DNA from 3 places in the Lentzea sp. NPDC092896 genome. Region 2 is predicted to be linked to each of the others. Evidence: riboswitches for the same ligand, from Rfam matches in the RefSeq annotation. Region 2 holds a riboswitch; each other region holds the start of a gene.

Region 1 (4,831 bases), on a different contig from region 2:
CTGCATCGCGTCGGCGAGCCCGGCCTGGTCCCAGCCGCGCGACTGGGCCTGCGCCTTCTTGATCTTCCACGGCGGCATGCCGAGCGGCCCGGCCAGGCTGAACGGGTCGGCGCGCCCCACGGCGGACACCCGCGCGACCGTGCGCACCGCGTCCGCCAGCGCGTCCGCGACCAGCACGTGCGGCACGCCGAGCTGCATGGCCCAGCGCAACGCCTCCATGGCACCCGCCCGGTCACCGACGACGGCCTTCTCCGCGACGGCGAACCCCGTCACCTCGGCCTTGCCCTGGTGGTAGCGGCGGATCTCCTCGACCGTCACCTTGCCATCGGTGTCGGAGACGAGCTGTGACGAGGCAGCGGCGAGCTCGCGCAGGTTCGTGCCCACGGCGTCGATGAGCGTGGCGACGGCCTCCGGGTCGATCTTGCCGCCCGCCCGCCGCACCTCGTTGCGCACGAACGCCTCGCGCTCACCGGACTTGGTGACCTTGGCGCACTCCGTGACCGCGGCACCGGCCTTCTTCAGCTGTCCGGGCAGGTCCTTGGCCGCCTTGCTGCGACCACCGCCCGTGTGCACGACGACGAGCGTGACTCCGTCCGCGGGCGCCTTGACGTAGGAGAGCACCGTGTCGGCGACCTCCTTGCTGATGTCCTGCCCGTTCTGCAGGACGATCACGCGCCCCTCCGCGAACAGCGACGGGCTCACCAGTTCGGCCAGCTCCGGAGCCGTGAGATCAGTCACCTGGACGCGGGTCAGGTCGGCGGTCGAATCGACCTCGCGGGCAGCCTCGAGAGCCGCCCGAACAGCACGTTCGACCAGCAACTCCTCCTCGCCGATGACGAGGTGCAGTGACTCCGGTGCGCTCACGCTCCGCATCTTCCCACGTCCCGAATCGTGGACGATGGTGGCTGACCAACGGACAGGTGCCGTAGGTTGGTAGCCACAACTGAACACCGCTCATCCAGAGGGGCAGAGGGAACGGCCCGACGAAGCCCCGGCAACCGGCGTCACCGCTATGCGCAGAACTGTGCGTAGAAGACGATCACGGTGCCAATTCCGACCCGTTCGATTTCGCGGGAAAGATGAGGAGATACCTCGCGATGACTGCTGTCTCTGTGCCTACGAGCACCAAGTTCGACCTCGGCCCCGCCCGGGCACTGCTGTGCCGTGAGTGCGGAAATGAAACCCCTCTCGCTCCTGAGTACGCCTGTCTCGAGTGTTTCGGGCCGCTGGAAGTGGCCTACGACTTCGGGAAGATCCGGCGCGAGGACATCGAGGCCGGCCCCAGGTCGATCTGGCGCTACCGCGGCCTTCTCCCTGTTCCGTCCACTGTGGAACAGCACCCGAACACCGATCCCGGCGGCACCCGCCTGGTCGAGGCGCACAACCTCGCCAAGGCCCTGGGCGTCCGCAAGATCTGGGTGAAGGACGACACCGGCAACCCCACCCACTCGTTCAAGGACCGCGTCGTCGGCGTCGCGCTCGCCGCCGCCCGTGAACTCGGCTTCAAGGTGCTGGCCTGCCCGTCCACCGGCAACCTGGCCAACGCCGTCGCCGCGGCCGCCGCCCGTGCGGGCTGGAAGTCGGTCGTTCTCGTTCCCTCCAACCTCGAGCGCGCCAAGATCCTCATGAGCGCGGTGTACGAAGGCGACCTGATCGCCGTCGACGGCAACTACGACGACGTGAACCGCCTCGCCCAGGAACTCGCCGCGGAGAACGAGGACTGGGCGTTCGTGAACGTCAACGTCCGCCCGTACTACGCGGAAGGCTCGAAGACGCTCGGCTACGAGGTCGCCGAACAGCTCGGCTGGCGCCTGCCCGACCAGATCGTCGTGCCGATCGCGTCCGGCTCGCAGCTCACCAAGGTCGACAAGGCGTTCCGCGAACTCGGCCAGCTCGACCTGGTCGAAGCCACACCGTACAAGGTGTTCGGCGCGCAGGCCACCGGCTGCTCCCCGATCTCGGCCGCCTTCAAGGCGGGCCACGACGTCATCCGCCCGGTCCGCCCGGACACGATCGCCCGCTCGCTGGCGATCGGCGCCCCGGCCGACGGCCCGTACGTGCTCGACGCCGTGCGCCGCACCAACGGCGCCATCGACGACGTCACCGACGAAGAGGTCGTCGAGGGCATCAAGCTGCTCGCCCGCACCGAGGGCATCTTCGCCGAGACCGCCGGCGGCGTGACCGTCGCGACGGCGAAGAAGCTGTTCGAGTCGGGCCAGCTCGACCCGGACGCCGAGACCGTGCTGCTGATCACCGGCGACGGCCTCAAGACCCTCGACGCGCTCGGCGACACGATCGGCCCGCGCGCGACGGTCCCGCCGTCCGCCGAGGCCGTCATCAAGGCACTGGGTTCACCTCGTTAGTCACCTCCCTTCGGTTCGGGGACGCGCCCGCGTCCCCGAACCGCGTTGTGCTGCGAGGACATTCGTGAGCCTCGGCGTTGCGAAACCTTCCGAGCGCTCGAACGAAGAGGCCCCGGCGCGGTCCGCTCAGGTCCACTGAACGCGGTGGCTCACAGGGAGATCGCGTCCGTCCTGAGCCAGCCCGTGCGCGGAAAGCGTTGCAGGCCGTCCACGACGTGCGGGCCAACCTGCTCCACGTTCGCGCGCCACGCCACGATCCGTTGCGGCCACGGGGCTTCCGCCTTGAGCGCGTTGTAGTGGTAGTCGTGCCAGACGTCCGGCGCGATCCGCAGGCCGTCGTCGAACACGTGCTCAGCAACGAGGTCGTACGCCTCCTCCCGAGTCGCGGCCTTCGTCGGCGGCAACACATGTGTGGTTGTCGCCCGGTATGTGACGGCGCGTGTGCCGTCTTCGAGCGTTTCGCAGATGTAGTAACCGAAATCGGGCTTGAGCTCGTCGTGTGGCCACGGCGTCGCCGAGTAGTTCGTCTGCCACAGCGCCCATGCGAGTCCTGGCGTGCCGCCGGGAATCGGGTAGCGCGCGTTGAACAACCTGACCCAGACCATCTCTTCTCCTTCGTACGATTCGGTTTCCCGGCAACACCGCCAGGTCTCCGTCCTTGTCCGTGCGCAACACCAACGCACCTCCCGTCCGCAACACGTCGAGGACGTGCGGACTCGGATGCCCGTACCTGTTGCCCGTGCCGACGCTCACCAGCGCCACCTGTGGCCGCACCGCCTTGAGGAAGGCGGGCAGCGAGTACCGAGAACCGTGGTGCGGCACCTTGAGCACCTCGGCGTTGAGGTCCCTCTCCCCCAGCAACGCCGCCTGGCCGGCCAGTTCGACGTCGCCGGTGAGCAACACCCGGCCTGCTCTTGTGTGGGCCTTGAGCACGAGCGAGTAGTCGTTCACCGTTGTGTTCTCGTCCTGGGCGACCGGCGGCCGCCTCGGACCCAGCACCTCCAACTCCAGTCCTGGCAGGGCGAACCGCTCGCCCGCCTTCGGCTCCACGACCCGCACGCTCTGAGCGCGGGCTCGTTGGCTGACCTCCCTCCACGCCCACGCGGGCTCCTTGAGCGGCCCGACCGCGACCGCCCCCACCGCACGCCCGGTGAGCACGGCGGCGAGACCGCCGATGTGGTCCGCGTGCAGATGCGTCAGCACCACCAGCGGAATCTTCTTGATTCCCAACGTCTTCAGACACCGGTCGACCGCGCCGGGATCAGGCCCGGTGTCGACCAGAACCGCCGTGTCCGCCGTGTCGGTGGCCAGGACCAGCGCATCGCCCTGGCCCACGTCGCAGCTGACGACCTTCCACCCTTCGGGCGGCCAGACCGGCGCCACGACTCTCATGGGCACCAGCACCACGAACGCGCCGACGAGCACCGCGACGACCAACGTCCGCGTCTTCTTGAAGCGCAGCAACAACACGACCGCGGCAGTGACGGCGGTCAGCGCGATCGCACCGGCCCAGCCGGCGGGCCAGCCGACCGCCGCACCGGGCACGGACGCCGCCTGCCGTCCGACCTGGATCAGCCAGGTCACCGCGGGCCCGGCGACGTGGGTGATGACCTCGGCCGCCCAGGGCGAGAGCGGCGCGACGGCCGCCGCCAGCACACCCAGCACCGTCGCCGGCGCGACCACCGGCCCGGCGACCAGGTTGGCCACCACCGACACCAGGCTCACCTGCCCGGACAGCCCCGCCACCAGCGGAGCCGTGGCGAGACTCGCGGCCATCGGCACGACGATCGCCTCGGCCAGCCCGTTCGGCACACCGCGCCGTTTGAGCGCCCGTGCCCACCGCGGCGCGACGAGCACCAACGCCGCCGTCGCCACCACGGACAACGCGAACCCCGGATCACCACCCAGCGCCGGATCGTGCAGCACCAGGACGAGCACCGCGGTCGCGAGGCTCGGCACCGCGGACCGTTGCCGGCCCAGCACCAGCCCCACCAACGCGACGGCGCCCATGACCGCGGCCCGGAGAACACTCGGTTCCGGCCCTGCCAGGACGACGAACCCGACCAGCGCCGCCAGAGCTGACAGCGCCGCCGGACGTGGGCCGAGCCGCCTCGTCAGGAGGTAGACCGCACCGCAGATGATGGCCAGGTTCGCCCCGCTCACGGCGAGCAGGTGAGACAGGCCCGCCGTGCGGAACTCGTCCACGATGCGCGGCACCATCTGCTCGGTGTCGCCCACCACCAGCGCCGGCAGGAGACCGGCTTCCTCGGCGTCCAGCACTGTGCTGGCTTGCCGCAGGCCGTCACGGAGTTCGTCGGCCCAGCTCTGCCAGGCCGGCGGCGGTTGCGGGTCGCCCGGTGGGCCTCGCACCCGCAGCAGTGCCGACGCCAGGTCGCCACCTCGGGGCGGGGCGAGCGTGCCTTTGACCGTGACCTTCTGGCCTGGCAACAGATCCCGCCACCTGTCCG
Region 2 (4,831 bases):
TTGCGCTGCTGTGGTTCCGGTCACCATCAAGGCGGCCGCCAGCGCGATCAGGATCCTCATGGTTCAACTCCGTGCAGGGGTTAGGGATTGAGCCACAGATCAACATGCTCCACCGCGCATGAGCCCGCTAGATGCGATCGTCGGATTCGTCGGAATCGATGGTGATCAACCAGAATGGTCCAGGTGGGTGACGTCACGGTCGTTCTGGGCATCGGCGCGGCCGTACTGCTGATCTCCGTGATCGCGGTGCGGGTGTCGACGCGACTCGGGCTGCCCTCACTCCTGCTGTACCTCGGCATCGGCGTGCTGCTCGGCGAGGCCGCGTTCGGCATCAAGTTCGACGACGCCGACCTGACGCAGTCCCTCGGCATCGCGGCACTCGTGCTGATCCTGACCGAGGGCGGCATCACGACCCGCTGGAACGCGGTGAAGTCCTCGCTGTGGCTGGGCGTCGCACTGTCCACAGTGGCCGTTGTGGTGAGCGTGGCGGTGACCGGGACGGCGCTGCACTTCCTGCTGGGCCTCGACTGGCGGATGGCGTTGCTGTGGGGCGCGGTGCTGTCGTCCACCGACGCGGCCGCCGTGTTCAGCGTCCTGCGCTCGTTAGGCGTGGGGCCGCGGCTCACGGGCGCGCTCGAACTGGAGTCCGGCCTCAACGACGCGCCGGTCTACATCGCCGTCGTGCTGCTGGCCTCGTCCGATCAGATCTCGTGGACCGCGCCGCTGCTGGTCGTCTACGAACTGGGCGCGGGCGCGCTCATCGGTGTCGCACTGGGGTATCTCGGCGGGGCCGGACTCAGACGCGCGGCACTGCCCTCCACCGGTCTGTACCCGCTCGCCACCGTGGCGGTGTGCGTCATGGCCTACACGGCCGGCGACCTCGCGCACGCGTCCGGATTCCTCGCCACGTACGTCGCCGCGCTGGTGCTGGGCAACGCCCGCCTGCCGCACCGCGCCGACACCCTCTCGTTCGCCGAAGGTCTCGGCTGGCTCGCCCAGATCGGGCTCTTCGTGCTGCTCGGCCTCTACGCCTCGCCGTCGCGGCTGCTCGACGTGCTGTTCCCCGCGCTGGTCGCGGGCGTGGTGCTGACGTTCGTGGCCCGGCCGCTGTCGGTGATCCTGTCCTCGCTGCCGTTCAAGGTGCCGTGGCGCGAACAGGCCTTCCTGTCCTGGTCCGGGTTGCGCGGCGCGGTGCCGATCGTGTTCGCGCTGATCCCGTTGATCCAGGGGGTCGAGGGCGCGCGCGAACTGGTCGACGTGGTGTTCGTGCTGGTCATCGTGCTGACGGTGGTGCAGGGCACGACGTTGCCGTTCCTCGCCCGGCGCCTCGGGCTGGTGAAGGCGGGTGAGGCGCAGGAGGTCCAGGTCGACTCCTCGCCGCTCGACGAGCTGGGCGCCGAACTGCTGCAGGTGCACATCCAGCGCGGGTCGAAGCTGCACGGCGTCTACATGACCGAACTTCGGCTGCCCGTCGGCGCCACGGTGAGCCTCGTGGTGCGCTCGGGAAAGAGTTTCACGCCACAACCGACGACCCGGCTGCAGACGGACGACCAGTTGCTCATCGTCACCACCGAGGAAGCGCGCGATGCCGCTGAGCGGCGCGTTCGTGCCGTCGACCGCGCCGGCCGCTACGCACGGTGGAAGGGCGAGACCGGCGATTAGTCGGTCACCGACGCTTCCCAGCATCTGAATCAGGTGTCGACGGGCGCGTCGGCCTCCGCTAACGTCGTCGGCAGGTCATGAGAGCCAGCGTCAAGCCCAAGCTTGCTGGCCGGCAACCCTCCAACCGCGGTGGGGTGCCCTTGGTGAGGACCTGGTCCGGCGCGTGGGGCGCCGGTCAAGCGCGGGCCTTCGCACAACGGGGCCCCTGGCCTCGGAGGCAGCTCGATGACGCTCGCGATCACCCCTGGAACCACCACCGCCGTCCCGGCTGTCGTCGGCGCTGACCTGCGGGTTCCGCTCGTCACCGGAGAGCGCGTCACCTACGCCAACCTCGACCACGCGGCATCGGCACCCTGTCTTCAGGAAGTGCGCGACGCCGTCGACGAGCTGCTGCCCTGGTACGCCAGCGTGCACCGCGGCGCCGGGTTCGCCTCGCAGGTCTCGACCCGCGTCTACGAGCAGGCCCGCGACCGCATCCGCCGGTTCGTCGGGGCGCACTCCTCCGACACCGTCGTCTTCACCCGCAACACCACCGATTCGCTGAACCTGTTGGCGCGCAGCGTTCCCAAGAACACCGCCGTCGTCCTGTTCGACAGCGAGCACCACGCGGCGCTGCTGCCGTGGCGCGGTCCGAACGTTCAGCGTGTTCCCGCTCCGTCTTCGTCCGGTGCTGCTGTTGTCGCGCTGGACCGGGCGTTGGCCGCCGCCCCGGTCGGTCCTCGGCTCGTGATCGTCACCGGGGCGTCCAACGTCACGGGGGAGCTGTGGCCGGTCGCCGAGCTCGCGAAGGTCGCCCGCCGTCATGGCGCGCGGATCGCGCTCGACGCCGCGCAGCTCGCCCCGCACCGCCCGATCAACGTCCGTGAGCTGGGCGTCGACTACATCGCGTTCTCCGGCCACAAGATCTACGCGCCGTTCGGCGCCGGTGTGCTGGTCGGTCGCGCGGACTGGTTGCAGCAGGCCCAGCCGTACCTGGTCGGCGGCGGTGCGACCTCGAAGGTGACCGACCACGGTGACCGTCTCGGCGTGGCCTGGTCCGCGGTGCCCGAGCGGCACGAGGCCGGCAGCCCGAACGTCGTCGGCGTGCACGCGCTGGCCGCGGCCTGCGAGATCCTGTCGCGGCACTGGGAGCAGACCGTCGCGCACGAGCAGGAACTGCTGACGCGCCTGCAGAACGGCCTGCGCACGATCCCCGGTCTGCGCGAGCTCGCGATCCTGACCGACGCCGACAAGGTGGGCGTCGTGAGCTTCACGATCTCCGGCTTCGACGCGGGCTTCCTCGCGGCGGCGCTGTCCGCCGAGTACGGCATCGGTGTGCGCGACGGAGCGTTCTGCGCGCACGTGATCGTGGGTCGTCTGGTCAAGCAGGTCGGATCGCACGAGGAACGCGCCGTGCGCGCGTCGATCGGCCTCGGCACGACGGCTGAGCACGTCGATCGTTTGGTCGCGGCGCTGCGCACTCTCGTCACCGAGGGTCCGAAGTGGACCTACGCGCAGCGCGACGGCCGCTGGGTTCCGCAGGACGACAACCGAACCCTGCCGCCGTTCCTCGCGTAGTCCCTGTAGTGGACAATGACCTGGTGAGTGACGAGGCCGAGGCCGCGGAGAAAGCCACCGAGAAGGCGGCCGACAAGGTCGCTGACAAGCCGGTGGAAGCGCAGGTCAGCGAGCCGGAGACGGTCGCGACACCCGCGATCGTGGTCGAGGAGCCGGCCGCGGAGGAGAAGGCGGAGGGGAAACCCGCCGAGTCCCCCGCCAAGGCGGACGAGGACGACGACGAGTTCTCGATCTCCGGTTCGATCTCGGGCTCGTTGCCGGACCTCCAGACGAAGGCCCTCGCGCTCCTGGCGGGCGTCGTGCTGGCCCTGGACGTGCTCACCAAGGTCGTGTCCGTGGCGTTCCTCGAGGGCGCCGACCCGATCAAGCTCTTCGGCGGCGTGCTCTACCTGACGTTCGTCCGCAACCCCGGCGCCGCGTTCGGCCTGGCCGAGGGCCAGACGTGGATCCTCGCGCTGATCGCGCTGGGTGTCGCCGGGTTCATCCTCTGGATCTCGCGCAACCTCCGTTCGCAGCCCTGGGCCGTCGGCCTCGGCCTGGTGCTGGGCGGCGCCGTCGGCAACCTCGCCGACCGCCTGTTCCGCGAACCGGGCCCGATGCGCGGCCACGTCGTGGACTTCCTGTCGCTGTTCGACCCGTACGGCCAGGTGTGGCCGGTGTTCAACGTCGCGGACATGGCGATCGTCGGTGGTGGTGCCACGATCATCGTGCTGGCGCTGCTGCGGCACGACTACGACGGGACCGTCCACAAGGACGAGCCCGCGCTCGTCGTGGAGCCCACGCGCACCGTGGAGTCCGATGGTGCGGCGGAGTCGAAGTAGCTGCTCCTGGTAGGTTCAGCAGGTTCTGCAAGGAGAAGAAGGTCGAGGCACCCCGCGTGAGCGGATACCGAACGCTGCCGATTCCCGACGGTCTGGACGGCATGCGCGTCGACGCCGGCCTCGCGAAGTTGCTCGGCCTGTCCCGCACCGTCGTCGCGGCCATCGCCGACTCCGACGAGGTGCTGGTCGACGGCCGGGTCGTCGGCAAGTCCGACCGGCTCATCGCCGGGTCGATGCTGGAGATCACGCTGCCCGCGCCGCCGCAGCCGGTCACCGTCCAGGCGATTCCCGTCGAGGGCATGGTGATCATCCACGAGGACGACGACATCATCGTCATCGACAAGCCCGTCGGTGTCGCCGTGCACCCGTCGCCGGGCTGGACCGGGCCGACCGTCGTCGGCGGGCTGCTCGCCTCCGGCCACCGCGTCGCCACGTCCGGTGCCGCCGAGCGCCAGGGCGTCGTGCACCGGCTCGACGTCGGCACGACCGGCGTGATGGTGGTCGCGAAGTCCGAGTCCGCGTACTCGGCTCTGAAGCACGCCTTCAAAGAGCGGACCGTCGACAAGGTCTACCACGCGATCGTGCAGGGCCACCCGGACCCGATCAAGGGCACCATCGACGCCCCGATCGACCGTCACCCCAAGCACGACTACAAGTTCGCCGTGATGCAGGACGGCAAGCCGTCCATCACCCACTACGAGGTGATGGAGGCGTTCCGCGCCGCTTCTCTCGTCGAGGTGCACCTGGAAACCGGTCGCACGCACCAGATTCGCGTGCACTTCTCGGCGCTG
Region 3 (4,831 bases), on a different contig from region 2:
GCAACGGCTACTACGGCGGCCTGCAGTTCAACGCGGGCACGTGGGCGGCCAACGGCGGCACCGCGTACGCGCAGCTTCCGCACCAGGCGACCCGCGAGCAGCAGATCGCCATCGCGACCAAGCTCCGCGACCGCGCCGGCGGCACGTACGGCGCGTGGCCGGGCTGCCGCGCGAAGCTCGGCCTGCCGTAAACACGCACAACCCTCTCCGTCCCCCTGACAAGGCCGCCCTGGTTCGCCACGGGCGGCCTTCGTCGTTGCGGGGCTGCTCACGCGCGGAGCGGCCCGGCCGAGGCAACGGCGGAGCCGAGCATCCCTGCCGCCAACGGCAATGGCGAAGCCGAGGCGGGTGAACCAAGGCCTGCCGGTCAAGCGGCGATGACCGGCACCGGCCCGGTACTGCCCGCCCGGCCACCCTCGCAAGGTGACCGCCAGCCCGGCAGGTGACCACCCCGCTGGAACGCGACGAGTCAACGCAAGCCGACCCGCGCGGTACCAGCCCGTCCCTCCACGGGCGAGCCTGCGAGAATGCACCGGTGAGCCTGCTGGGACCTGCCGAAGTTCGTCGTCTGGCTGAAGAGCTGGGCATCCGCCCGACCAAGAAGCTCGGCCAGAACTTCGTGCACGACCCGAACACGGTCCGCAAGATCGTCGCCGCCGCCGGGTTGACGGAGGACGACGTGGTCCTGGAGGTCGGCCCCGGCCTCGGCTCCCTGACGCTCGCGCTGCTGCCCGCCGCCAGGCAGGTCGTCGCGGTCGAGATCGACCCGCCGCTGGCGCAGCGACTGCCGCAGACGGTCGGCGAGATGGACCCGGACAACGCGGGCAAGCTCCACGTCGTCCTCAAGGACGCCATGAAAGTCACCCAAGAAGACCTGCCGGTGCAACCCACGGCGATCGTCGCGAACCTCCCGTACAACGTCGCGGTCCCGGTGGTGCTCCACCTCCTGGCCGAGCTCCCGAGCCTCCAGAAGGGCCTGGTCATGGTCCAGGCGGAGGTGGCCGACCGGATGGCGGCGAAGCCCGGCAACAAGATCTACGGCGTCCCCAGTGTGAAGCTCGCCTGGTACGCGGAGTCCAAGAAGGCCGGCTCCATCGGCAAGAACGTCTTCTGGCCCGCGCCCAACGTCGACTCGGGACTGGTGTGGTTCCAGCGCCACGAAAAGCCGCTGTCCACAGTGGATCGGAAGAAGCTCTTCTCGATCGTCGACGCCGCTTTCGCGCAGCGCCGCAAGACGCTGCGGGCGGCGTTGAAGGGCTGGGCCGGCAACCCGGGAAACATTGACGAACTGCTCGCCAAAGCTGGTGTGGATCCCCAGGTTCGAGGCGAGCAGCTGAGCGTGATCGACTTCATCCGGATCGCTGAGGTCTAGGCCGGGGATCCTTCGGCCAACAGTGTGATCTGTCGAACGAATCGGATTCTGGCTTGCGCAACCGAACGTCCGTCCGGTTGACTGCTACTTGCCATCCGGAGCGACTGAGAGACCTGGCTCTACGACGTCGCAGCAACCACCCGCTGGATGCGGGCAGGTGCTAACGCCAGGACCGATGGAGGAGCACCATGGGTACCGTGCGAATGCTGACGCGCCGTCGAGTCATCGACCAGTGCCGTCGCTCGTCTTCTGCATGTCGTCGCCACCTCGTCTAAGGCGCCTTCTAAAAGTCCTTTGACGCGCACTCAGTCACGAGTGGCGCACACACCTGAGCAGAAATTCTGACCGCGCACGTCCGTCTCGAACGGACAGTGTGCCGTCGCGCGCAGCCGTGGAGCAGACATGATCACCGTCGAAAACCTCACCAAGTCCTTCCAGGGCGTCAGTGCCCTCAACGGCGTGACCCTCGACGTCGAAGCCGGAACCGTGCTCGGTGTCGTCGGCCCGAGTGGCGCCGGCAAGTCGACGCTCGCCCGCTGCGTCGCGCTGCTGGAGCGCCCCGATTCGGGTGCGATCCGCGTCGACGGCACCGACATCACCAGCCTCGACGGGTCGGCCCTGCGTGCCGCCCGCCGCCAGATCGGCGTTGTGCCGCAAGGGGATTCGCTTCTCCGTCAGCGCACGGCCGCCGGCAACATCGCACTGCCGCTGGAGTCCGCCGGCGTTCCCGGACCGCAGCGCCGCACCCGTGTGGGCGAACTGCTGGACCTCGTCGGGCTGACCGACAAGGCCGGCTCTTACCCCGACCAGCTGTCCGGCGGGCAGCGTCAGCGCATCGCCGTGGCACGCGCCCTCGCCGCCAACCCGTCCGTGCTGCTCGCCGACGAGCCCACCAGTGCGCTGGACCCGGAGACCACCGGTTCCGTGCTGACCGTGCTCGACCGTGCGCGCGCCGAGCTGGGTGTGACCGTTCTCGTTGTCACGCACGACATGGGCGTGGTCCGCAAGATCTGCGATGACGTCGCTGTGCTGGAGCAGGGCCGCGTCGTCGAGCACGGCAAGGTGCTGGACCTGGTCAACGACGTCGCGAGCCGCACGAGCAGTGCGCTGCTGCCCGCCGTCGACCTGAACCCGATCAACGAGAGCAGCTACGACCGCGTCGCGGACGTCGTGCTCGTCGGGTTCGCCGCGGTCGGCGCCCTGCTTCCCGAGGTCTCCCACCGGTTCGGCGTCGAGCTGAACATCGTCGGTGGCGGCCTCACGCGACTGGGCGAGACCCCGGTCGCGCGGTTCCGGCTCGGCCTGAACGGCGAGCGCTCGGACTCCGCTCTGGAGTGGATCGGCGAGGCCGGCGGCTCGGTGCAGAGGTCCTTGAAGGGCCCCCAGGGAGTAGCTGCGTGAGGTCTGCAACACCCTGGTCCGACGTTTTCTCGTTCCTCCTCGAAGCAACCGGCGAGACGCTGTACATGGTCGGCGTCTCGACCGTCATCGCCACCGTTCTCGGAGTTCCCGTAGGTGTCTGGTTGCAGCTCACCGCCAAGGGTGGGCTGCGGCCGAACGCCGCGGTGCACCGGGTCCTGAGCTTCGTCACCGACCTGGGCCGCGCGATGCCGTTCATCGTGCTGCTCGTCGCGCTGACGTCGGTCACCCGCCTCATCGTCGGCGGCTCCATCGGCAGCACGGCGGTCATCGTGCCGCTGGCCGTGGGAGCGATCCCGTTCGTGGGGCGGCTCGTGCAGAACATCCTGTCCGAGGTGCACGTGACCGTGGTCGAGGCCGCGATCACGACCGGCGCCTCGACGTTGAGGATCGTGCGCAGCGTGCTGATCCGCGAGTCGCTGCCCGCGCTGATCAACGCCATCGGCGTCACCGTGATCGCCCTGATCGGGTACTCGGCGATGGCCGGCGTGATCGGTGGCGGTGGCCTCGGCGACCTGGCGATCCGCGAGGGCTACCAGCGCTTCAACGACCGGATCCTGTGGAGCACCGTGGCGTGGCTCGCCGTGCTCACCACCGTGATCCAGCTCGGTTTCACCCGTGCCGCCCGTGCGTCCGACCGGCGCCGGCACGCCTCCGTCTGACCCGTAGCAATTTCTCAAAAGGAACGTAATGCGTATTCGTGCTGCCCTGATCGCAGTCGCTTTGACCGGTTTGACTGCTCTGTCCGCCTGCTCGTCCGGGGGCGCGTCCGCCTCGGACACGCTGAAGGTCGGCGTCTCGCCGGTCCCGCACGCCCAGATCCTCAAGTACGTGGCCGACAACCTCGCCGCGTCGAAGGGCCTGAAGATCGAGGTCGTCGAGTTCACCGACTACGTGCAGCCGAACACGGCGCTGGTCGACGGGTCGCTCGACGCCAACTACTTCCAGACCGTCCCGTACCTGGAGACGTTCACCAAGGAGAGTGGCGCCAAGGTGGAATGGGTCCAGCCCGTCCACGTCGAGCCGCTCGGCCTGTACTCGAAGAAGGTCAAGAAGCTCGACGAGCTGCCTTCCGGCGCCAAGATCGCCGTGGCGAACGACGCCACCAACGAGGCGCGCGGCCTGAAGCTGCTGGAGGCCAACGGCCTGATCAAGCTCAAGCCCGTGGACCAGCCGACCGTGCGCGACCTCGCGGAGAACCCCAAGAACCTGCAGTTCGTGCCTCTGGAGGCCGCTCAGCTGCCGCGTTCGCTGGAGGACACCGACGCGTCCGTGATCAACGGCAACTACGCCATCGACGCCGGCCTCAAGCCCGCCACCGACTCGCTCGCGCTGGAGAAGGCCGAGGGCAACCCGAACGCGAACGGCCTGGTCACGCGCACCGAGCTCAAGGACGACAAGCGCGTCAGGGACCTGGCGGAGCTCCTCGGATCGCAGCAGGTCAAGGACTACATCAAGCAGACCTTCAACGGTTCGGTCATCCCGGTCTGACGGTGACAGTGACCGGGGGAGGAGTCCGGGACACCAGAACGCCCGTACGCTGACATGGTGCTCGCAGTCGTTCCACCCCCGGTCACAGTTCGCGTCCCGGCCAAGGTCAACCTGCACCTGGCCGTAGGTGACGTGCGCCCGGACGGCTACCACGACCTGGTGACGATCTTCCAGGCGCTTTCCCTGGTCGACGAGGTCACGGTCGCGGTCGCCGACGAGCCAGGAGTCGAGGTGCACGGCGAGGGCGCCGACCAGGTGCCCACCGGAGCCTCGAACCTCGCCTGGCGCGCGGTCCAGCTGCTGGCCACCCACGTCGGCAGGGATCCGGACGACCCCAAGGTCCGCGTCGTCATCCGCAAGGCCATCCCGGTCGCGGGCGGCATGGCGGGCGGCAGCGCGGACGCGGCGGCGGCGCTGGTCGGCCTGTCGTCGTTGTGGCGCCTCGACATCAGCCGCGACGAGCTGGCCGAACTGGCCGGGAAGCTCGGCGCGGACGTTCCCTTCGCCCTGTACGGCTCGACCGCGCTGGGCACCGGCCGCGGCGAGCGG

Evidence for each region. Region 2 has a riboswitch for S-adenosylmethionine ahead of ACIQF0_RS22650 (aminotransferase class V-fold PLP-dependent enzyme). Riboswitches for the same ligand answer to the same signal wherever they lie in the genome.
Region 1: linked by a shared signal. The riboswitch ahead of thrC (threonine synthase) and the one ahead of ACIQF0_RS22650 (aminotransferase class V-fold PLP-dependent enzyme) in region 2 are both predicted to bind S-adenosylmethionine.
Region 3: linked by a shared signal. The riboswitch ahead of ACIQF0_RS28460 (methionine ABC transporter ATP-binding protein) and the one ahead of ACIQF0_RS22650 (aminotransferase class V-fold PLP-dependent enzyme) in region 2 are both predicted to bind S-adenosylmethionine.

The regions. Positions count from the first base shown of each region.
Region 1 covers NZ_JBIVPX010000014.1:185,014-189,844, reverse strand. The annotation lists gene holA (DNA polymerase III subunit delta) at 1-873, opposite strand, end outside; SAM riboswitch class I at 952-1,086, shown strand; gene thrC (threonine synthase) at 1,098-2,363, shown strand; gene ACIQF0_RS44105 (hypothetical protein) at 2,513-2,710, opposite strand; gene ACIQF0_RS44100 (DNA internalization-related competence protein ComEC/Rec2) at 2,715-4,831, opposite strand, start outside.
Region 2 covers NZ_JBIVPX010000004.1:364,300-369,130, forward strand. The annotation lists gene ACIQF0_RS22640 (M28 family metallopeptidase) at 1-60, opposite strand, end outside; gene ACIQF0_RS22645 (potassium/proton antiporter) at 175-1,662, shown strand; SAM riboswitch class IV at 1,736-1,850, shown strand; gene ACIQF0_RS22650 (aminotransferase class V-fold PLP-dependent enzyme) at 1,888-3,219, shown strand; gene lspA (signal peptidase II) at 3,243-4,040, shown strand; gene ACIQF0_RS22660 (RluA family pseudouridine synthase) at 4,142-4,831, shown strand, end outside.
Region 3 covers NZ_JBIVPX010000006.1:121,161-125,991, forward strand. The annotation lists gene ACIQF0_RS28450 (transglycosylase family protein) at 1-191, shown strand, start outside; gene rsmA (16S rRNA (adenine(1518)-N(6)/adenine(1519)-N(6))-dimethyltransferase RsmA) at 542-1,372, shown strand; SAM riboswitch class I at 1,461-1,554, shown strand; gene ACIQF0_RS28460 (methionine ABC transporter ATP-binding protein) at 1,775-2,773, shown strand; gene ACIQF0_RS28465 (methionine ABC transporter permease) at 2,770-3,453, shown strand; gene ACIQF0_RS28470 (MetQ/NlpA family ABC transporter substrate-binding protein) at 3,482-4,282, shown strand; gene ACIQF0_RS28475 (4-(cytidine 5'-diphospho)-2-C-methyl-D-erythritol kinase) at 4,337-4,831, shown strand, end outside.